Regions from separate parts of the Micromonospora sp. NPDC048898 genome, predicted to be linked through region 1. Evidence: predicted binding sites of a transcription regulator. Region 1 holds the regulator's gene; the other holds the start of a gene.

Evidence for each region. Region 1 encodes HspR, which represses chaperone genes until heat shock. Its sites were predicted from a motif close to TTGAGTNNNNNNNACTCAA; they were not measured.
Region 2: a site for HspR is predicted at 4,962-4,980, ahead of lon (endopeptidase La). Genes of this name have one in related genera too.

What each region holds. Positions count from the first base shown of each region.
Region 1 is NZ_JBICUF010000004.1:412,824-424,353, reverse strand. Features, by position in the region: gene ACGFIQ_RS15020 (ABC transporter) at 1-799, opposite strand, end outside; gene dnaK (molecular chaperone DnaK) at 1,020-2,888, shown strand; gene grpE (nucleotide exchange factor GrpE) at 2,937-3,695, shown strand; gene dnaJ (molecular chaperone DnaJ) at 3,781-4,959, shown strand; gene ACGFIQ_RS15000 (heat shock protein transcriptional repressor HspR) at 4,990-5,430, shown strand; gene ACGFIQ_RS14995 (hypothetical protein) at 5,568-5,753, shown strand; gene ACGFIQ_RS14990 (hypothetical protein) at 5,962-6,393, opposite strand; gene ACGFIQ_RS14985 (cation:proton antiporter) at 6,597-7,811, opposite strand; gene ACGFIQ_RS14980 (TrkA C-terminal domain-containing protein) at 7,817-8,317, opposite strand; partial or broken gene ACGFIQ_RS14975 (hypothetical protein) at 8,507-8,769, shown strand; gene ACGFIQ_RS14970 (epoxide hydrolase family protein) at 9,159-10,295, opposite strand; gene ACGFIQ_RS14965 (TetR/AcrR family transcriptional regulator) at 10,381-11,022, shown strand; gene clpB (ATP-dependent chaperone ClpB) at 11,109-11,530, shown strand, end outside.
Region 2 is NZ_JBICUF010000021.1:1,254-12,783, reverse strand. Features, by position in the region: gene ACGFIQ_RS32655 (hypothetical protein) at 1-407, opposite strand, end outside; gene ACGFIQ_RS32650 (DUF6286 domain-containing protein) at 404-925, opposite strand; gene ACGFIQ_RS32645 (Asp23/Gls24 family envelope stress response protein) at 927-1,247, opposite strand; gene ACGFIQ_RS32640 (hypothetical protein) at 1,244-1,435, opposite strand; gene ACGFIQ_RS32635 (DUF2726 domain-containing protein) at 1,598-2,479, shown strand; gene ACGFIQ_RS32630 (hypothetical protein) at 2,773-4,050, shown strand; gene ACGFIQ_RS32625 (Lsr2 family protein) at 4,181-4,528, opposite strand; gene lon (endopeptidase La) at 5,004-7,334, shown strand; gene ACGFIQ_RS32615 (DoxX family protein) at 7,467-7,871, shown strand; gene ACGFIQ_RS32610 (DEAD/DEAH box helicase) at 8,030-9,775, opposite strand; gene ACGFIQ_RS32605 (hypothetical protein) at 9,891-10,805, opposite strand; gene ACGFIQ_RS32600 (sensor histidine kinase) at 10,936-11,530, shown strand, end outside.

The sequences.
Region 1 (11,530 bases):
GCAACACGAACAGCGGCGCCCGGCCGAGATCCTGTTCGGCGAGCATCTCGGCCAGGTGCGCGGCGATCTCGTCGGTGGCCTCGGCGGGCACTCGGTCCAGCACCATGGCGATCACCGCGCCACGCGCCCGGGCGCTGCGCAGCAGCTCCCACGGCACCGCGTCGGCGTACCGGGCGGCGGTGGTGACGAACAGCCAGAGGTCGGCTGCGGCGAGCAGTTGGGTGGCGAGCGCCCGGTTGGCGTCGACCACCGAGTCGATGTCGGGTGCGTCGAGGAAGGCCAGCCCGGCGGGCAGGGCGGGCGCGGTGACGAGGTGCAGGGCGCGCGGATCGTCGCTCGGCTCGGTGGTGCGGGTCAGCCCGGGCAGCAGGTCACCCTGCCGAAACCACGCCGCGTCGGACGGGTTGCACACCAGCACCGGGGAGCGGGTGGTCGGCCGGAGCACGCCGGCGGCGCTGACCCGGGCCTTGACCAGGCTGTTGACAAGTGTCGACTTGCCCGCGCCGGTGGAGCCGCCGACCACCACGAGCAGCGGGGCGTCCAGCCGGGCGAGCCGGGGCAGCAGGTAGTCGTCGAGCTGGTCGGTGAGGGCGGCGGCGGTGTGCCGGGCGGAGCCGGCGGAGGGCAGTGCGAGAGGAAACCGGGTCGCACCTATCGCCTCCCGGAGACCCGACAGGGCGCCGGGGAGGCTGTCGTCCCCGGTGGTGGCGGGCGGCTCCTCCGCGGCGTCCGGCGGGCCGGTGCGGGCTGCGACGGCGGGCGCGCCGGAACGGGTGGCGGAATCGCCGTGCGTCGTCACCGCTAAAGCGTGCCCGACCGATGCAAGGGAAGACAACCGGACGGTAGGAATGGCTGAGTTGCGTCGGGGTGACTCAACCCGACTTGACGATTCGCCAACGCGTGGCACTATTGAGTCAAGTTCACTCAACTTGTGGTGGGGCCCGCTGCGGGCGGTGCTCGCCAAGCAGCCGCGGGCGATGCCCGTCACCTGCACAACCTTACGAAGTGAGGAAGCGAAGATGGCACGTGCGGTCGGTATCGACCTCGGCACGACGAACTCCTGCGTCAGCGTTCTCGAGGGCGGTGAACCCACAGTCATCGCCAACGCTGAGGGGTCGCGGACGACCCCGTCGATCGTCGCGTTCGCCCGCAACGGCGAGGTGCTCGTCGGCGAGGTCGCCAAGCGCCAGGCGGTGACCAACCCGGACCGGACGATCCGGTCGGTCAAGCGCGAGGTCGGCACGAACTGGTCCGTCGACATCGACGGCAAGAAGTACACCCCGCAGGAGATCTCGGCCCGGACGCTGATGAAGCTCAAGCGGGACGCGGAGGCGTACCTGGGCGAGCAGATCACCGACGCGGTGATCACCGTCCCGGCCTACTTCAACGACAGCCAGCGCCAGGCCACCAAGGAGGCCGGTGAGATCGCCGGCTTCAACGTGCTGCGGATCGTCAACGAGCCGACCGCGGCTGCCCTGGCGTACGGGCTGGACAAGGGCTCCAAGGAGCAGACCGTCCTGGTCTTCGACCTCGGCGGCGGCACCTTCGACGTGTCGCTGCTGGAGCTGGCCGAGGGCGTCATCGAGGTCAAGTCGACGAGTGGTGACAACCACCTCGGTGGCGATGACTGGGACCAGCGGATCATCGACCACCTGGTCAAGACGTTCCGTGGTGAGCACGGCATCGACCTCGGTCAGGACAAGATGGCCCTCCAGCGCCTCCGTGAGGCCGCCGAGAAGGCCAAGATCGAGCTGTCCGCCGCCACCACCTCCAACATCAACCTGCCGTACATCACCGCCGGCGCGGCCGGCCCGCTGCACCTCGACGTGACGCTGAGCCGCGCCGAGTTCCAGCGGATGACGCAGGACCTGCTGGACCGCTGCAAGGGCCCGTTCGAGCAGGCCGTGAAGGACGCCGGGATCAAGATCTCCGACGTCGAGCACGTCATCCTGGTCGGCGGTTCGACCCGGATGCCCGCCGTGACCGACCTGGTCAAGCAGCTCACCGGTCGCGACCCCAACAAGGGCGTCAACCCGGACGAGGTCGTCGCCGTCGGCGCCGCCCTCCAGGCCGGTGTGCTCAAGGGTGAGGTCAAGGACGTCCTGCTGCTCGACGTGACCCCGCTGAGCCTGGGCATCGAGACCAAGGGCGGCATCTTCACCAAGCTGATCGAGCGCAACACCACCATCCCGACCAAGCGCTCCGAGGTCTTCACCACGGCGGACGACAACCAGCCGTCGGTGCTGATCCAGGTGTTCCAGGGTGAGCGGGAGATCGCGGCCTACAACAAGAAGCTCGGCACCTTCGAGCTGACCGGCCTCCCGCCGGCGCCGCGCGGTGTGCCGCAGATCGAGGTCGCCTTCGACATCGACGCCAACGGCATCGTCAACGTGCACGCCAAGGACCTGGGCACCGGCAAGGAACAGAAGATGACGATCACCGGCGGCTCCTCGCTGCCGAAGGACGACATCGAGCGGATGCGCCGGGACGCCGAGGAGCACGCGGAGGAGGACAAGCGCCGTCGCGACGACGCCGAGGCTCGCAACGTGGCCGAGGCGCTGCAGTGGCAGACCGAGAAGTTCCTCGCCGAGAGCGGCGACAAGCTGCCCGGTGAAAACCGGGAGCAGCTCAACGAGGCGCTCGGCGAGCTGCGCGGCGCCCTCGGCGGTCAGGACATCGAGAAGATCAAGTCCGCCCACGAGAAGCTGGCGAAGGTCTCCCAGGAGGCTGGTTCGCTGCTCTACTCCCAGCAGGCCGAGCAGGGTCAGCAGCCGGGTGGCGAGCCCGGCCCGGGTGCGGCCGGCGCGACCGGTGCGACAGGTGCGCAGGCCGGTGCGGCCGACGACGTGGTCGACGCGGAGATCGTGGACGAGGACGGCAAGAAGTGACAGTCGGCCTCCGACACGTATCCACGGCGAAGGGGATGAGGTAGCCGCATGACGCAGAAGCCACGAGCCGCCGACCCGGGCGACACCGGGTCGACGCCGGGTGGCTCCGCGCCCACGGAGCCGACCACCGGCGACGGGGAGCGGGTCGTCATCCGCAACAAGCGCAAGCTCGTCGACACGGCGGAGCCGGAGGGCACCGCCGCCGACGCGGAGACCGGTGTGCCGGCCGAGGGTCTGGTCGAGGACGCCGAGGTCGTGGTCGACGAGATCGAGGTCGAGGTCAACTCCACCGACGGACCGGAGCCAACCGGTCCACCGGTGGTGGACGCCCCGGCACAGCCGGTCGACGGCGCTGGCACGGGCACGTCGCTCGGCGCCGAGCTGGAGGCACTCCGGGCCGAGTTGGACGAGCGGACCAGGGACCTGCAGCGGGTGTCGGCGGAGTACGCCAACTACCGCAAGCGGGTCGACCGCGACCGCAACCTGGTGCAGGAGCAGGCGACCGGCTCGGTGCTGGCCGCGCTGCTGCCGATCCTCGACGACCTGGACCGGGCTCGGGAACACGGCGACCTGGTCGGACCGTTCGGCACGGTGGCGGAACAACTCACCACCGCACTGGGCAAGTTCGGCCTGAACGCCTTCGGCGAGCAGGGCGACGCGTTCGACCCGACCCGCCACGAGGCGGTCGCGCACCAGACCTCGGCCGAGGTCAGCGAGCCGACCTGCGTCCAGGTGATGCGGCGCGGCTACCAGCTCGGTGAGCGGCTGCTGCGTCCCGCGCTGGTCGCGGTCGCGGACCCGGAATAGTGCGAGACAGTGACCGGGCCGTCCCGCCCACCGCGCGACGGTGGGCGGGACGGCCGGGCCGCGACTGCCGAAAGGGGGTGGACCGGTGAGTTCCAAGGACTGGATCGAGAAGGACTTCTACGCCGTGCTCGGCGTGGACAAGGCCGCCTCCGCGGACGACATCAAGAAGGCGTACCGCAAGGTGGCCCGTGAGTCGCACCCGGACCACAACCCGGGCGACGCCAAGGCCGAGGAGCGGTTCAAGGCCGCGTCCGAGGCGTACAACGTGCTGTCGGACTCCGGCCGCCGCCGCGAGTACGACGAGATGCGCTCGCTGTTCGGCTCGGGCGCGTTCCGGCGTAACGCCCGTGGCGAGGGTCAGCCGGGCGGCATGCCGTTCGACGTCTCCGACATGTTCGGCGGCGGGGGCGGCGACCGCCGCTTCGGAGGCACCGGCTTCCAGGACCTGTTCAGTTCGATCTTCACCGGTGGTCAGGGCGGTGGGCAGGCGGCGCCGCGCGGTCCGGCCCGCGGCCGGGACGTGGAGACCGAGGTGGCACTGGACTTCGGCGACGCGGTTCGCGGGGTGACGCTGCCCCTGACGCTGCGCGCGCCCGGGGTCTGCGACACCTGCCACGGCAACGGGGCCAAGCCCGGCACCCAGCCGCGTACCTGCCCGGTCTGCCACGGTGCCGGCGTGACCACCCGCAACCAGGGCTCGTTCAGCTTCTCCGAGCCGTGCCGCAACTGCCAGGGCGTCGGCACCGTGGTCGAGGAGAAGTGCCCCGAGTGCCACGGCAGCGGCGGTGTCACCAAGACCCGCACCATGAACGTGCGCTTCCCGGCCGGTGTTGCCGACGGCCAGCGCATCCGGCTGACCGGGCGCGGTGAGCCGGGCGAGCGCGGCGGTCCGGCCGGCGACCTGTTCGTGCACGTCAAGGTTCGACCGGACGAGCTGTTCGGGCGTACCGGTGACGACCTGACGCTGAGCGTGCCGGTCACCTTCGCGGAAGCCGTGCTCGGCACGGACCTGCGGGTGCCCACGCTCGACGGCGCGGTGACCCTGCGGGTTCCGCCGGGGACGCCGAGCGGGCGGGTGCTGCGCGCCCGCGGCAAGGGTGTGGTCCGCCGCGACGGACAGGCCGGCGACCTGCTTGTCACCTTGGACGTGGTGGTGCCGGCCGGGTTGTCCGACGAGGCGCGCGCCTCGCTGGAGGCGTTCGCCGAGCAGAGCCCGCCGGCGGCCCGGGAACATCTCGACGCGCGGTTGCGTCGGGTCAGTTAGTCCGGTGGAAGGGACGCGGAGGTGAGCGGCATGTCGGGCGAGTTCCTCGGTTCGGGTGACCCTGCCTACGAGGCCAAGGTGCTGATGATCTCGGTTGCGGCGCGGATGGCGGGGATGCATCCACAGACCCTGCGCCAGTACGACCGACTGGGGCTGGTGCAGCCTGGCCGAGCCGCTGGTGGCGGGCGCCGGTACAGCGTCCGCGACGTGGTGCTGCTGCGCGAGGTGCAGCGGCTCAGTCAGGACGACGGGATCAACCTGGCCGGCGTCAAGCGGATCATCGGGCTGGAGCGGCTGCTGGAGCAGGCGCAGCAGCGGGTGGCCCGACTGGAGGCGGAGCTGGATGCCGCGTACCGGCGGGTGGCCGAGCTGGAATCACTCGCCCGCTTCCCCGGACGGGACCTGGTGCCGACCAACCGCACGTCCACCGCGCTCGTGGTGTGGCGACCCCGCCGTACTCCCGATCGTTGACCTGACAACGCACCCGGATCCGTCTCCTCGGCCCGGACCGCGCCGGATTCCCCGGCGCGGTCCGGGCCGTTTCGGTTAGCCTGTGAATACGGGTCCAATCGGCTATTTCGGGCCTGCCGACATGGCGAGGGGGAGCGATGGCGGAACCGGCGAAGAAGGTGGCCGAGCAGACGGAGGACCGGCTGGAAAGCCTGGCCGAAACCGTCCGCAAGAAGTTCGACAAGGTAACCGAGGGGACCTATCGGGACCGGGTCGTCGGAGGCCGGTTCGCCGAGCGGGGCGACGACAAGAATCGACCCGAACCCGAACGCAAGCAGGACTGACCGGCAACCGACGTGCGGGCCGGGACCCACGGGGGGTCCCGGCCCGTTCGTAGTACCGAGTGCGGGCCGGGACGCGGGTGACGCCAAGGCGGGGGTCCCGGCCCGTTCGTAGTACCGAGTGCGGGCCGGGACGCGGGTGACGCCAAGGCGGGGGTCCCGGCCCGTTCGTAGTACCGAGTGCGGGCCGGGACGCGGCGCGGGGCGCAGTTCAGCCGAGGCGGCGGTTTTCGCGGACCAGGCCGCCCTCGCACCAGTCCCGGTAGACGAAGAGATCCGGTCGGGCCAGCAGCACCCGCCCGTTGTGCGCCCAGATCCTCATCAGCTCGTCGCCGTCCCGCTCGGCCTGCTCGACGAGCTTGCGGAAGCGGCGCTTGGGGTGGGCGCGGAAGTTCGTCCGGATGCCGTCGGCCGCGTAGATGTAGAGGCAGTGCAGGGCGAAACGCCGGGCCGGACAGGTCGGGTCCATTGCCAACTCGAAGAGTGTCAGCACCAGTCGGTCGCCGGAGACCAACAGGTCCCAGTCCGGTGGCATCGAAGCCAACGGCACCGAATCAGGCTTGTACGCCCAAGCTCGCAACTCCGCCGGACTCGGATCGACGGGGTTGGCGAAGCCGCGGAACGTCGACTCCTGCACGCTCACCGGCCAACCTTCCACGCTCTCGCCCGCGTTTGGCAACGCTGCCTACGGACCTTGGCTGCTGGGGCGAAACGGTAACCCGCCGTCGGGTGCTGCGGTAGTAGCCGCGAGGAGCAATTCCGCAACCGTTGGCATGGGCGGGTCCAGTGCATCGCTTCTACCTCCGCGAGGGTGCGACCCACGCGGCCGCCGCGTTCAGGTGGGGCTCACTGCACTGCGTCGACGACCGGGGTCCGCTCCCGCCGTTGGGCCGCCGCGCGGTTACGCAGCCACCGTTTGAACCACGGGAAGTCCGGCAGCCGGGCGAGGATCGGCCCGGTCACCACGGTGATCAGGACGTACGTCGCGGCCAGCGCCGCCAACCGCGGCTCGACGCTCCCGGCGGCCACCGCGAGCCCGGCGATGACGATGGAGAACTCACCCCGGGGTACGAGTGCCAGGCCGGCCCGCCACCGACCGGGTTCCGCGATGCCGACCCGGCGGGCCGCGAGGTAACCGGTGAGCGTCTTCGTCGCCATCGTGACCACGGCCAACGCGAGCGCCGGCAGCAGCACCGGCGGAATGTCCCGTGGGTCGGTGACCAGGCCGAAGAAGACGAAGAACACGGCGGCGAACAGGTCCCGCAGCGGGGAGAGCAACTCGGTCGCGTGGTGCGCCACCGGACCGGAGAGCGCGATGCCGACCAGGAACGCGCCGACCGCCGCCGACACCTGGAGCTTCGCCGCGATACCCGCGACCAGCACCGTCAGACCGAGGACGCCGAGCAGCAGCGCCTCCGGGTCCTTCGCCGACAGCGCGGAGGAGATCAGGTGGCCGTACCGGATGGCGACCACAAGCACGATCAGCACCGTACCCACCGCGATGGTGAGCGCGATGCCACCGCCGAGCAGGCCGCTGCCGAGCAGCACGGCCGTGACCAACGGCAGGTAGAGCGCCATCGCCAGGTCCTCGATCACCAGGACCGAGAGGATCACCGGGGTCTCCCGGTTACCGAGCCGGCCCAGGTCGGCGAGAACCTTGGCGATCACCCCGGAGGAGGAGACCCAGGTGATGCCGCCGAGCACCAGGGCGGCGACCCAGTCCCAGCCGAGCAGCAGGGCGAACCCCGCGCCGGGTAGCGCGTTGAGCACGCCGTCGATCAACCCGGCCGGGGCCGCCGAGCGGAGGTTGCCGACCAACTCGTTGGCCGAGTATTCCAGGCCGAGCATCACCAGCAGCAGGATGACGCCGATCTCGGCGCCAACGGCGAAGAACTCCTCGCTGGCGGCGAGCGGAAGCAACCCGCCGTGCCCGAACGCGAGCCCGGCCAGCAGGTAGAGAGGGATGGGTGAGAGGCCTACCCGGCGGCTGAGCCGGCCGAGGACACCGAGCAGCAGCAGCAGCGCACCGACTTCGATGAGCAGCGTCTTGAAATCGTGCATCCGCCTCAGCCGTCCGGGTCACTGTCGGCGAGGATGGCGGACACGCCGTCGAGACCCCTGCGGGTCCCGACGACGACCACCACATCGCCGGCCGCGAAGCGGAAGGAGGGGAGTGGCGAGACGATCACTTCGCCTTCGCGCAGCACCGCCACGATGGAGGCGCTGGTGCGGGTACGCGCCTTGGTGTCGGCGAGCTTCCGGTTGACGTACGGCGAGCCGGCCGTGATGGCGATCTGCTCGGTGAGCAGACCGGCGGCCTGCTCGCGCAGCCCGGAGAGCTGGCCGAGCATCAGCGACGCGCCGAGGATGTCGGCCAGAGCCTCAGCCTCGTCGTCGGTCAGCGGGATGTCCGCCTGGCAGGAGTCGGGATCGTCCGGGTCGTACAGGACGAGATCACGGCGGCCATTGCGGTGGGAGACAACGCCCAGGCGGCGCCCGGACTCCGTCACCAGATCGTGACGTACCCCGATCCCGGGTAGGGCGGTCTGCTCGACACGTACTCGCACACGCCAAGGCTACCGCCTGGTGAACAAACCGCAGATCTTGGAAGGACAGTGCTCCTCCCTGGAGCTCGCCGCGAGAGATCTTGGAAGAAATGCGCCCCTCCAGGGGCAGTTTCTTTCCAAGATCTACTGCTTCTCTGCGACGAACACACCGAGAGGAGCACCGCTGATGGTGGACCGAGGGTGGCGGCGATGACCGGCCGATTCGTCATCCACCTGCCGATATCCGCGCCCGCTCTGGCACGCGCCAAGATGCTGGGGCGGACCGCCGGCCGGTCGCTGGCTTTCCTTGCCGGATCGACCTTGGCGGGGTCACCGTCGCCGACCACGACGACCAAGGGGTACGGCTCTGGGTCTTCTGCGACCGGCGGCTGGACGGCGGCCGTCGCTGTGTGCTCCGCGCCGACCATGACACCCCGTGCACAGCCCGCCTGCCTCGGCGAATCCGCCCATAAGGATCGTGAAGGGCTGTTCCTAACGGTGATCGACTCGGCTTTCAGGATGTCGCGGTGTCCTGGCGGTCCGAATACCCCGATTTCCTGAAAGCCGAGTGGATCAAGCGCGCCAAGGTCAAGGCCAGGGCCAGGGCCAGGGTCGGGGTCGGGGTCGGGCCATGCCGGGCGAGGGCGAGGGCGGGAGCCGGGCCGGTGAGCGCCGGGCCGGGGCGAGGGTGAGGGTGAGGGTGAGGGCCGGGCCGGGGTGAGGGTGAGGGCCGGGCCGGGCCAGGGTGAGGGTGAGGGCCGGGACAGGGTGAGGACCGGGCCGGGGCGAGGGCGAGGGCCGGGGCCGGACGCGTTGGTGCCCGCCCCGGTGGAGCGGGGCGGGCACCCGGGCGACGCGGTGGTCAGCGGAGGCTGGCGAAGAACTCGCGGATGTCGGTGACCAGGACGTCGGTGGCCTGGTGGGCGGCGTAGTGACCGCCGACGTCACCCCGGCCCTCGACGTCGGCTTCGTAGGCCGTCCACCGGACGATGTTCGCGTGGTCCCGCTCGGCGAAGCGGCGGATGGACTGGAAGTCGCCGGGGAACATGGCCAGCGCGGTCGGCGCGGTGGTCGGCTCGGTCGGCTGCTGGTCGGCGTGGGCGTCTTCCCAGTAGAGCCGGATCGCCGAGGCGGCCGTGCCGGTGAACCAGTAGAGGGCCACGTTGGCCAGGATGAAGTCCGCGTCCAGGCTCTCGTCGAACAGTTGGGCGTTCCAGGCGAGCAGCCCGACCGGGGAGTCGGCCAGCGCGTACGCCAGGGTCTGCGGCTGTTGGCTGTGCACCTGGTTGAAGGAGAACTTGTTCTCGTAGAACCACTGGAGGTGCGCGAGCGCCGCCTGGTCCGCCTCGGACAGGTCGGCGAACTCGGCCGGGTCGCCGGAGGGGAACGAGAAGAGCTGGGTGACGTGCACGCCGAGGACGTGCTCCGGATCGACCCGGCCCAGTTCCGGCGCGACCATCGAGCCGGCGTCGTTGCCGACCGCGCCGTAGCTGTCGTACCCCAGGCGGTTCATCAGCTCGGCCCAGGCGCGGGCGGTGCGGAAGCGGTTCCAGCCGGCGCTGCGGGTGGGGCCGGAGAACCCGAAGCCGGGCAGCGACGGGATCACCAGGTGGAAGGCCGGCGCGGCCGGGTCGCTGGGCTCGGTGAGCGGGGCGATCACGTCCAGGTATTCCAGGACGGAGCCGGGCCAGCCGTGGGTCAGCACGAGGGCGGTGGCGTCCGGGCGGGAGGACCGGACGTGCAGGAAGTGGATCTGCTCGCCGTCGATCTCGGTGACGAACTGGGGGTGGGCGTTCAGCTGGGCCTCGACGGCCCGCCAGTCGAACCCGTCGCGCCACCGGTCGGCGAGAGCCCGCACCCGGTCGGTGCCGATCCCGTAGGTGTCGCCGGCACCGGGCACCTCGGCGGGCCAGCTCGTGCGGGCCAGGCGGGCGGTCAGATCGTCGAGGGCGGGCTGCGGGATCTCGACGCGGAAGGGGCGGATCGCGGTGCCGGTCATCTCGGAACTCCTTCGGAACGGAATGTTTCGTTCTGAAATCACAGTAGCAGACCGGAACGATCCGTTCCACTGTTAGGCTGACGGCATGGCAACTTCCGGCAAGACGCTGGGCGGCCGACGCGCCCAGGCCGCCCGCAACGACGAGGTCATCCTCGAAGCCGCCCGCGCGGTCTTCCTCGACGACCCGAAGGCCCCGATCGCCGCCGTCGCCGAACGTGCCGGCGTCGGCATCAGCGCCCTCTATCGGCGGTACGCGGGCAAGGAGGACCTGTTGCGTCAGCTCTGCCACGACGGGTTGCGCCGGTACGTGGCCGAGGCCGAGTCGGCCCTCGCCGAGCCGGACGACTGGGCCGCGTTCACGGGTTTCCTGACCCGGGTGGTCGACGCCGACGTGCACTCGCTGACCGTCCACCTGGCCGGCACCTTCACGCCGACCGAGGAGATGGGGCGGGACGCGATGCGTGCCGGCGAGCTGGCCACCGCCCTGTTCGAGCGGGCCCGCGCCAGCGGGCGGTTGCGCCCCGACGCGGTCGTACACGATCTGGGGTTGCTGCTGGAGTCGTGTGCGGCGGTGCGCGTGCCGGACGCGGAGCGGACCGGGCAGTTGCGCCGCCGGCAGCTCGCGGTGCTGCTGGCGGGCCTCTCGGCGGTGCCGGGCGCGGACCCGCTGCCCGGCCCGCCGCCGGCGGCCGGAGAGTTCGACTGGCGGTGGCGCCCTCGGCAGTGACGGGCGTCACAGCGCTAAGGTTGAGTGGAATACGCTCAACTCTGGTTGTGTCCTTCTCAGTGGACAACGCCGATCCGGGGGAGCCCATGAACACCGAAAAACTCACCACCAAGAGTCGCGAGACCATCACGGGCGCTGTCGCGCTGGCCAACCAGCGTGGTCACGCCACCGTGGAGCCCTGGCACCTGCTGCTGTCACTCCTGGACACCGATGGCTCGACCGCCAGCGGTCTGTTGCGCGCCGTCGGGGCCGACCCCGCCGAGCTGCGCCGGGCCGCCCAGCGCGCGGTCGACGCCCTGCCGGCCGCCCGCGGTTCGAGCATCGCCGAGCCGACGTTGGCTCGCGAGTTCGTCAACGCCATCGGCGCCGCCGAGCAGATCGCCCGGCCGTTGGGCGACGAGTACACCTCCACCGAGCACCTGCTCGCCGGCCTCGCCCGGGTCGGCGGCGCGGTGTCCGGCGCGCTGAAGACGGCAGGTGCCACCGAGGAAGCCCTGGTCGCGGCCTT
Region 2 (11,530 bases), on a different contig from region 1:
GGGTGCGGCGGTTCGCCGGTGAGCACCACGCGGGCTCGGCGTACCTCGGGGTTGGTGGTCAGGTCGCGGACCAGCGCGTCGGTGAGGACGTCGGTGGCCAGCCGGGTGCGACCCGGTCGTCGCCCGGGGTGGCTCAGGGTGCCGCGCAGCGTACCGGCGGGGCGCCGCACCTCCCGGGCCAGGAGACGCTGCCCGGCCAGGGCGAGTAGTGCCCCGCCGACCGCCGCGGCCAGGGTGCTCCACGGTGTGGCCGTCCGCCACCGGTCCAGCAGCCCGGCGCTGAGCAACACCGCCTGTGGATCAGCGCCGGGCAGGGTGCCGTTGCCGGCCGCCAGCGCCGCCGCGCCGCCCGCCACCAGCAGCAGCGCGACGATCGTCCACAGGAGGCGGTGGCCGGCGTTGGTCATGCCGGGCGCCGACGGGGCTGTAGCCGGATGTCGATGCGTCCGGGGCGGGGCGCGGTGAGGCGGTGCAGTTCCTGGTGCACGGCGTACTCGATCTCCGCCCGGGCCGCCGGGTCACCTGTCGCGCGCACCCGGGGGCGCCACTGGCCGCCACGGCGTCGAACGCGGACCCGGGCGCGGCGTACGCCCGGCACCGCGCTGGCCGCGTCGGCCAGCCGCCGCTCCACACTGCGACGGTGCAGGTGCCAGCCGTCGTGGTCGTCGGTGCGCAACCGCACCGGTGTCCAGGGGCGCAGTTGGGCGACCAGGATGACCAGGCCCAGCAGGACGGTGCCGCCGGCCACCGCCCGGACCGTCGGGTCACGCCACCGGGTGCCGCGCAGGGCGTCGAACCAGCCGGTGGTGTCCAGCGGCACCGGTCGGTCCAGGGCGAGCAGGAGTGCCTGGACGGCTGCCAGGGCCCCGCCGACGAGCAGGGCGGTGGCCAGCAGCAGCGAGGCGACCCGGTTGGCGGTGCGCATCTCAGCGGCCCCCGGGTGCGACGGTCGCGGGGGTCGCGGAGACGTCCACGCCCGGGACGAGCAGGTCGTCCACGGTGACCGTCACCGCCGCCACGCTGAGGCCGGTGGTGACGCCCACCCGGTCGGCGACCACCGCCCGGACCGCCTCGGCGATGGCGGGCACGCTGTGTCCGTACCAGGTGATCAGGTGCAGGTCGAGTCCGACGGACCGGTCGTCGAGGCGGACCGCCGCCGGACGGACGACGGAGACGCCCGGCACCAGGCCGGCGGCCTGGACCGCGATCCGCGCGACGTCCGCGGCGTCGGACGGGCGGCCGGTCATCGGCGTCGCCGTGGCTCGGTGCGGCGGTCGCCGAGGCCGGTCACGGAGAGGTCTCCGTCGAGCACCCGGACCACCAGCCAGCCGAGCAGGCCGGCGAGCACGGCGACGGCTGTCACGCCGACGCCGGCGAGTGCCCAGAGCGCCACGGCGAGAAACCCGGCGAGGAAGCCGAACTGCTGACGCGACATGGTCACCTCCGGCCGGTCCGGTACCGGCGGTCGCTGGATACACCCGCCGGCCGCCCCTGGAACGTCACTCGCCTGTGATCCCGGTCACATCTGAAGTCGGTGTCCGATGATCGACCACCTAGACTCGGCCCGGCTCGACCGACCGGCGGATGGATCAGGCAGATGACGAGCATCGGCAGCGACGACCGCGGCTGGCTGCGGGCGCTGCCCGCCGACGGTGGGCGCGAGACGACGCTCAGCCGCGCCGGCCTCCGGGTCCATCCGGCCCGCCGGCTCAGCGACCTGGTCCAGGGTCGCCCGCCCGGGGTCACCGGCAGTCAGTGGAGTTCGGCCAGCCGTGCCAGCTTCGACTTCGTTGTCTGCGCCGCCGACACCGGCCGAGCGGTCGTCGCCGTGGAGATCGGCCCGGTGGCGTCCGCCGGCTCCGCGCAGCAGCGGCTCGAACGGCTCACGGACGCGGTGAGCGCGGCCGTCGGGCTGCCCGTGCTGCGGATCGGATCCTCGACGTTGCGCGCCGCCGAGCACGGCCGGCGCCTCGTGGAGTACGTGATCGACGCGCGCGCCTGGGCGGCCGGCGCCGCCGGGGTGACCGCCGGTGGCGACGACCCGGCCCCGGTGGGTTTCCGGGACATCCTCGGTCGGCTGCCGGACGGCCGTACCGGGCCGGTCAACGACCTCGGCGCGCTGACCAGGGCGGCGGCGGTCGAGGCGTACGTGGCGGGCCGGGTGGCCGACCCGATCGTGCGCGGGCTGCACGTGCGCTGGGCCGACGGGCCGGCGCAGGGGTGGAGTTGGGTGCAGGTCCGCCCCGACGCCTGCCTCGTCGAGGAGGTCTCGGTGACCGAGCAGCGTTTCTCGTGCGGCATCGACGCGGCCCGACTGGCCGAGGATCTCGCCACCGTCGCGGTGGGGGAGCGGCTGCGGGCGGACGCCGGCACGGACCTGCTGCCGCGTGCCGAACTGACGGCGCGGATCGCCGCGCTGAGTCGGCGCCGCCACGAACTCGTCGGCGGATTCGCCTTCGACCACCTCTGCGCCGACTGACCGGCGCCCGTTCCACCTGCTGATTCCTGCCCCGGATCGGCTCCGCCTCCGGTCCCGGCAATTTCCTTCGCGACGGTTGAACCTTCCCGGTCACCGGCCCGTACTCCTGCGCGAATGAACAGGATCTCCCCAACCGCGTCCACGGGCGCGGGAGACGGTGCGGAAAGGGCATCGTCGGCCATCGACGCATTACCGGGTAGGTCGCGGTGCTCACCACCGTGGCGTGCGATCTCACATCCGTCGGTCCGCCGAGGGCAGGAATCCACTACCGGATCGAGAAGGAGAGCAATTCGATGCGCAGGTCCACACGGGCGCGCCGGTCATCCGGCAACGCGCGGAGCAAGCGTCTGCTGGCCGTTGTCGGCACGCTCGTGGTCTTCGGCGGAGTCGTCGCCGTGACCCAGATTTCGTCGGCCCAGGACCGGCGGACAAATAAGCCCCGTCCGGTTGCTGGGCAGTGCGTGGAGCCGAGTCCCGGTTCGACCGCGCCGGCTGGCGGCGCCTCGACCAGCCGGACCTGGCAGAACGGCCGCTGGGTGCGTAACCACTGGGGTGACGGGCAGCAGTCGGTCCCCGAGTGTGAGGACGGCAAGGACGGCACGGTGGGCACCGGCACGGCCATCGCCTGTCCGGACGTGGCGGCGAAGCTGCCGCAGGTGCCGGCCCAGGCACGGGCCGAGGTGGATCGCAGTCTCGCCCAGTTGCAGGCCCAGATCGCCGAGGCGGACCGCCGGTTGGCCGCCGAGGGGAACAAGGGTGAGGCCTTCATCCGCAACGCGATCCTGCAGCCGCTGGCCGGCAAACGGCGCGCGGTGCTGGACCGGATCACGACCGCTATCGACCGGGTCGGGCCTCGGCCGCAGGGCCTGGCGCAGCTCGCCGACTGCCAGGTGCAGCCGACCGGCAACACGGGCGGCAACAACGGCGGCGGGAATAGCGGCGGCGGCAACAACAACGGTGGCGGCAACAACGGTGGTAACAACGGCGGCGGCAACAACAACGGCGGTGGCAATGCCCCCGGCGCCGGGCTCGGCGTGCTGGCCAACGACTGCGACGAGAGCCGACTCCAGCCGCACGACGGTTTCCAGATTGGCAACCGCTGCGTCAGCACCGAGTTCGGTGAGGTCGGCGCCGCCGCGAACAACCCGTCTTTGTTGATCACCCAGTTCCCCGAGCAGATCGGCCGCAACCAGGCGTTCACCCTGCGGGTGAGCACGCGCAACCTGGTCCGCGACCGCTTCCTGGCCGCCGGTCAGGGTGGCTACTACGTGGAGAGTTCGCTGCTCAACGCCCAGGGCCTGGTCCGGGGCCACTTCCATACCGCGTGTCGGATGCTGGACAGTCTGACCGCCCCGCCGGAGCCGCAGGAGGTGCCCGCCTTCTTCGTCGCGACCGAGGACGGCCGCGGTGGTGCCCAGCCCGACGAGGTGACGATCCAGATTCCGGGCCTGCCGGAGTCGGGCACCGCGCAGTGCTCCGTCTGGGCCGGTGACGGTTCACACCGGCTGCCGATGATGGAGCGGGCCAACCAGACCCCCGCGTTCGACTCGGTACGCATCGACGTCAACTGACCCAGCACGACCGACGGCGGCCGGTCACCCGGGGCGACAAACCCTGGGTGACCGGCCACCGTCATGTCGTGCCGAGACAATCCGGCGGGGCCTCGCCGTGTCCGGCGCAACCCTGTCGGCAACCCGCGCGTCAGCGCGCCTTGTACGCCTCGACGACCTCAACCGGGATCCGGCCCCGCTCGGAAATTTTGTAGCCGTTCTTGACGGCCCATTCCCGGATGGCCCGGTTCTGCTCCCGATCCATTCCGGCACCGGTGGGTCGCCCCGGCCTCCGGATCGATCGGGCGCTCTCCACCGGGCCGCGCCCGATCCGCCGACCCGCATTGATGTACGGATCAAGCGTCTTGCGCAAGACGCCGGCATTTTCGTCCGAGACGTCGATCGTGTAGGCCACGCCGTCGAGACTGAACTCGACCGTCCGGTCGGCCTTGCCGCCGTCCAGGTCGTCGGTCAGGACCGTGATTACTTTTCTCGCCATTGCCGATTACTCCCTGTGTGCGGCGGGATGTGTTCAAAGTCTGACCTATCAGCCCGGTAATCCGCAACAATATGCGTCCCATTCGGCGCGTCGTGATTGCGTTCGTTACCGAGAAAAACCGCGAATCGGTGGGGGTCGCAATCGTCGAGGAGGCCGGTGTGCCCGGCCAGGGCGGCCGCCTCGGCCCGGTTGGACACCCGCAGCCGGCGCGGCAACGCGGCCGTCAACCGTTTCACCGTCCGTTCCGAGACGTGCAGTTTCTTCGGCGCTGTCGACGGTCTTGCGGCCGGCGGCGATCGCCCGCAGCAGTTGTTTCGGTTCGCTGGTCTTCGGCAGGAACCCCTCGGCGTCGGCCCGCAGCAAGGGAGTGGGGGAGATCCCTTCGTCGGAGTGGCCTGGGTCACAAGCCGGAACAAGGGGAACGCTTTGTTACTTGAGTGAGACACGCTCAACTCAACGCGATAGCAGGTGTTCGATGGCAACTCTTCCGGTACTTCCCCTGACCGACGCCGTGCTGCTGCCCGGCATGGTCATCCCGGTGACCCTCGACCCCACCACCCAGGCCGCGATCGACGCGGCGCGGGCGACCGGCGACCGCAAGCTGCTGGCCGTGCCGCGCATCGACGGCGAGTACGGCCCGGTCGGCGTCGTCGCCACCATCGAGAAGGTCGGCCGGCTGCCCGAGGGTGAGCCCGCCGCCGTCATCCGCGGCCTGTCCCGGGCCCGGATCGGCTCCGGCGTGCCCGGCCCCGGCGCCGCACTCTGGGTCGAGGCGACCGAACTCGACGAACCCGCTCCCGCCGGCCGCGCCCGGGAACTCGCCCGCGAGTACCGCGCCCTGGTGACCTCCGTGCTCCAGCAGCGGGGCGCCTGGCAGGTCATCGACGCGGTGGAGCGGATGACCGACCTGTCCGAGCTGGCCGACTCGGCCGGTTACGCACCCTGGTTGACCCTGGAGCAGAAGAACGAACTGCTCGCCGCGGCGGACGTCACCGCCCGGTTGGAGTTGCTTGTCGGCTGGGTGAAGGACTACCTGGCCGAGCAGGAGGTCACCGAGCAGATCAACAGTGACGTCCGGGAGGGGCTGGAGAAGTCCCAGCGGGAGTTCCTGCTCCGTCAGCAGCTCGCCGCGATCCGCAAGGAGCTGGGCGAGGACGAGCCGGACGGCTCCGCCGACTACCGCTCCCGCGTCGAGTCCGCCGAGCTGCCGGAGAAGGTCCGCGAGGCGGCCATGCGCGAGGTCGGCAAGCTGGAGCGGGCCAGTGACGCCTCACCGGAGGCGGGCTGGATCCGCACCTGGCTCGACACGGTGCTGGAGATGCCGTGGGGCACGCGTACCGAGGACAACACCGACCTGGCCGCGGCCCGGGCGGTGCTCGACGCCGACCACGCCGGCCTGGCCGACGTGAAGGACCGCATCCTGGAGTACCTGGCCGTGCGCAACCGGCGGGCCGAGCGCAACCTCGGCGTCGTCGGCGGTCGCGGCTCGGGCGCGGTGCTCGCCCTCGCCGGTCCGCCCGGAGTGGGCAAGACCAGCCTCGGCGAGTCCGTGGCGCGGGCACTCGGACGCAACTTCGTCCGGGTCTCGCTCGGCGGCGTCCGCGACGAGGCGGAGATCCGCGGTCACCGGCGCACCTACGTGGGTGCGCTGCCCGGCCGGATCGTCCGCGCGCTGCGCGAGGCCGGCTCGATGAACCCGGTCGTGCTCCTCGACGAGGTGGACAAGGTCTCCGCCGGCTACGCCGGCGACCCGGCCGCCGCCCTGCTGGAGGTGCTCGACCCGGCGCAGAACCACACCTTCCGGGACCACTACCTGGAGGTCGACCTGGACCTGTCCGACGTGCTGTTCCTGGCCACCGCCAACGTGGTGGAGTCCATCCCCGGCCCGCTGCTGGACCGGATGGAGCTGGTCACCCTGGACGGGTACACCGAGGACGAGAAGGTCGCCATCGCCCGCGACCACCTGCTGCCCCGGCAGCGGGACCGGGCCGGGCTGACCGCCGACGAGGTCGGCGTCGCCGACGAGGCGCTCGCGCTGATCGCGGGGGAGTACACCCGGGAGGCCGGTGTCCGGCAGCTCGAGCGTGCCCTGGCCAAGATCCTGCGCAAGGTGGCGGTGACGCTGGCGACCGACCCGACCCCGGTACGCGTCGACACCGACAACCTCACCGGCTACCTGGGCCGACCGAAGTTCACCCCGGAGTCGGCCGAGCGCACGGCGGTGCCCGGTGTGGCGACCGGCCTCGCCGTCACCGGTGCCGGTGGGGACGTGCTCTTCATCGAGGCGACGAGCATGGAGGGCGAGCCGGGGCTGACCCTGACCGGCCAGCTCGGCGACGTGATGAAGGAGTCGGCGCACATCGCGCTGTCGTACCTGCGCTCCAACGGGCGCCGGCTCGGCATCGACCCGAACGCCCTGGCGGGACGGCGGATCCACCTGCACGTCCCGGCGGGCGCGGTGCCCAAGGACGGCCCGAGCGCCGGCATCACCATGGTCACGGCCCTGGCGTCGCTGGTCACCGGCCGCCCGGTCCGCCCCGAGTTCGGGATGACCGGCGAGGTGACGCTCTCCGGTCGGGTGCTGCCGATCGGTGGGGTGAAGCAGAAGCTGCTCGCCGCACACCGGGCCGGCCTCACCGAGGTGATCATCCCGGCTCGCAACGAGCCCGACCTGGACGACCTGCCGACCGAGGTGCGCGAGGCGCTGACCGTGCACACCCTGGCCGACGTGGCCGACGTGCTCGCCCTGGCGCTGCGTCCGGCCGAGGTCGAGACGCTGGACGGTCCGGCGCTCTTCACGGTCTGACGCCGCAACCCCAAAGGACCCCCGCCGTCATCGGAGACGGCGGGGGTCCTTCGGTACGCGGAAAGGGGGCTACTGTCCCGCGTGAACCCCCAACTGCCTCTCCGCCGCGAGGCGGTCCCCCGGAGGAACCCCGTGAACCTGGTGCTCTGGATCATCCAGATCCTGCTCGCCGCCGTCTTCGCCGGCGCCGGCTTCGCCAAACTGACCCAACCCAAGGACAAACTGCGTGAGCTGATGCGGTGGGTGGACCCGGTCCCACCGACCCAGGTCAAGGCACTCGGGACGGTCGAGCTGCTGGCCGCCGTCGGGCTGGTGCTGCCCGCGCTCACCGGCATCGCCACCGTGCTCACCCCGCTCGCCGCCGTCGGGCTGGTCGTCGTCATGATCGGCGGCATCTCCGTGCACCTGCGCGACCGGAAGCAGCGCGACACGGCGGCCGAGCGTCGCACGGAGATCCAGGGCGCGATCACCTGCGCGGTGCTGCTCGTGCTCGCCGCCGTGGTGGCCTGGGGCCGCTTCGGCCCGTACTCCTTCTGATCCACCCGCGCCGGCGACCGTCGTACCCCGGCGGTCGCCGGCGGCGTGCTCAGGCCGGCGGTCGCCGGCGGCGTGCTCAGGCCGGCGGTCGCCGGCGGCGTGCTCAGGCCGGCGGTCGCCGGCGGCGTGGATCGGGCCGGCGGTCGCCGGCGGCGTGCTCAGCGCTCGTCGCCTCCCCGGTCGCGGCGCACGGTGGCCTTGCGGCCCTTGATCGTGCTCTGCCGCAACCCGGAGATCACCTCGTCGGCCACCCCCTGCGGCACCTCCACCAGCGAGAACCGGTCGGCGATCTCGATCGAGCCGATGTCGCGGCCACGGATCCCGGTCTCCCCGGTGATCGCACCCACCAGATCCTGCGGACGCACCCCGGCCCGTCGACCCAGGCCGACGAAGACCTGCACGGTGTTGCCGCCGCCCGAGCGCGGCCGGCCCCCGCCTCGCCGGTCGCCGCCCCGGCCGCCGGTCTCCGGTCGACCCTCGCGGGGAGCCCGCACCGGCACCTGCGGGATCTCCTCCTCGTCGTCGGCGCCCGGCGAGGTCACCTCGTGCGCGAGCTTCACGGCGGCGAGGGCGACCTCCATCAGGTCGAACTCGTCGGTCAGCGTCTCCACGATCACCCGGAACGGGTCGAGGTCGTCCTCCAGCAGGCTCTCCCGCAGCGCCGCCTGGGTCAGCTCCAACCGGCGGGTGCGCATGTCGGCCACGGTGGGGATCTTGTCGATGGTGATCCGTTGGCCGGTCACCCGCTCGATGGTCTTGAGCATCCGGTGCTCACGCGGCTCGGCGAGGGTGATCGCCACCCCCTCGCGGCCGGCCCGCCCGACCCGGCCGATCCGGTGCACGTACGACTCCGGCGCGGACGGCACGTCGTAGTTGACCACGTGGGTGAGCTGCTCGACGTCCAGCCCACGGGCCGCCACGTCGGTGGCCACCAGCAGGTCGGCGGTGCCCGCCCGCAGCCGGCCCATCACCCGGTCGCGCTGCTCCTGGCTCATCCCGCCGTGCAGGGCCTCGGAGCGGTAGCCCCGGCCGTTCATCGTCTCGGTCAGCCGGTCCACCTCCTCGCGGCTGCGGCAGAACACGATCGCGGCGGTGGGCGACTCCACGTCCAGCACCCGGCCCAATGCGGCCGGTTTGTGGGCCCGCGTCACGATGTACGCGCTCTGCCGCACCCGGGGCGCCTCACCCGCGACGGTCTGCTCCCGGCCGATCTCGATGCGGACCGGTTCCCGCAGGTGCTGGCGGGCCATCCCGTCGATGCGCGACGGCATGGTGGCCGAGAACAGCACAGTCTGACGCTGCGCCGGAGCGTGCTCCAGGATCGCCTCGATGTCCTCGGCGAAGCCCATGTCGAGCATCTCGTCGGCCTCGTCGAGCACCACCGTGGCCAGCCCGCCCAGACGCAGGGTGCCCCGGGCGATGTGGTCGAGCGCCCGCCCCGGGGTGGCCACCACGACGTCGACGCCGCTGTCCAGTGCCCGCAACTGCCGCCCGATCGGCTGCCCACCGTAGATGGGCAGCACCCGCGCGCCGAGGTCCTTGCCGTAGCGGTGGAACGCCTCGGAGACCTGCACCGCCAACTCCCGGGTCGGCACCAGCACCAGCGCCACCGGGTCGCCGTCGCGGCGGTGGGGCGTCATGAGGTTCAGCAGCGGCAGCGCGAACGCCGCCGTCTTGCCGGTGCCGGTGGCCGCCTGACCCAGCAGGTCGCGCCCTTCCAGCAGCGGCGGGATCGCCTCCCGCTGGATGGGGGTCGGCTCCTCGTACCCGAGGGCGGCGAGCGCGCCCAGCAACTCGGCGCGCAGCCCGAGATCGGTGAAGGCGCTCACCTCGTCGGTGCCGCCGGGGCTGGCGTCAATCGGTGCGTCGGTCGGTGCGTCGTGCTGTGCAGGTGCGGAACTCATGTGCCAAGCCTTTCATTACGCCGTCCGGGCCGCTGCGCCGACCGGCACAACCCCGCGAGCGCGTGTGTGGATCATGAGCGGGCGGGGCGGGGCGGGGCGGGGCGGGGCGGGGCGGTCAGGCGTCGGTGGTCAGGATGGCCAGCACCACCACCGCGGCGACGGCCACGTCGAGCACCGCGCAGAACTCCGCGTAGCCGCGCGGCACCACCCGTCGGTTGCGGTGGTGCGCCACGTCCCAGCCGGCGTGCACCAACCAGCCGATCGCCACCAGCCAGTCGGCGGTCCGCCCGCCGACCGTCACCGCGATCAGGATCAGGGCGACCCAGACGGCCAGACCGGCGAGTTGGGTGGTGAGCACGCCCCGCCCGCCCAGTGTGCGGCGGGCCATGCCGATCACCAGGTAGCCGCCGGGCAGCACCAGCATCGTCCACGGGCTGAGCACGCCCGGGTCGACCCACATGTCCACGGTCAGCAGCAGCGCCAACCCGGCCGGCCAGCGGTGGGCGAGCGCCACCACGACCCGGTTTCGGCGTACCGGTGCCGGTGCCTCGTGTCGGTGTCGGACCGCCACCAGCACCATCGCGGGAATCATCAGCAGGTGACCGCCGAGCAGCAGCGCGTCGCCGTCGACCAGGCCGGCCCGAAACGGCACGATCAGCAGCAGGAACGGGACGTACATCGCGGCGGCCATCTCGCCGACCGAGCGCCAGTGGTGCGCCCGGTAGCGCATCCACACCGTCATCCCGACTGTCATGTTCGTCGCCATCACCAGCGCGGCGACGTCCGGCCGGCGCAGCCCTCCGGCGAGACCCGACACGGCGCCGGCCGCGTCCCACAGTGCGTCGAGCAGCAGCATCCCGGCCAGCATCGCCAGCGCCATCTCGCCGAGATGCCACAGCAGCCGCCGCGCACCGGCGGCCGGCGCCGCGTCCGGGAGCGCCGCGTCCGAGGCCGCCGGCTGGGCGGTGGGCGCCGTCGCGGCCGGGGGTACGGCGCCGGCGGTGTCCGCGTACAACTCTGTCTTTTCCATGCCCTGACCCTGCCGGCGTCGCGGCGCGGTGGGCAGAACCGTTCGTCATCGGAAAACCGTGCGGGACGCACGGTTCAACCGTGACGGTCGCGGGGGTGGGCCGGGTGTCGGGCGGTCCTAGGATCGACGGGTGGCGAGCGAGGCGGTGACTTCCCGGTCGGACCGCCGGCTGCACCGGGCCCGGCAGGCGACGCTGTTGTCGTTGGTCACCGGCGTCTGGGTGAGCGTCCTGCTCCCGGCGGTCGGTCTGACCCACGAGCCAGCCCCGGGGCGGGTGGTGCTCGGCGCGGTCGGCATTCTCGCCTTCGTGACCGCCCAGACCGTCGTGCTGTACGCGGCCGTGACGCCGTGGCTCGACTCGCGCTGGCGACGCCGCGCTCAGGTGAGCCTGGCGGGGACGGCGGTGCTGACGGTTCCGCTGGTGGGCCCGGTGGCGGCCGGCAGGTGGCCGACCTGGGCCTGGCTGGGTGCGGCACTGATCGGCATGGCGCCGTTGCTGCTGCGACTGCGCGCCGCGCTCGCGATGGCCACCGGCGTCCTGCTGGTGGCGGTGGCGGTCGCCGTGTGGACCGGAGGGTCCATCGCGCGTCACCTGGCCGTGACCGGCGGGATCGGGGCCGCCGTGGCGGCCGTCAACGGGTTGCAGATCTGGTTCTGGGGCCTGCTCGTGGACGCCCGGCAGGGCCAGGCCGCGCAGGTGCGGCTGGCCGCCGCCGAGGAGCGGC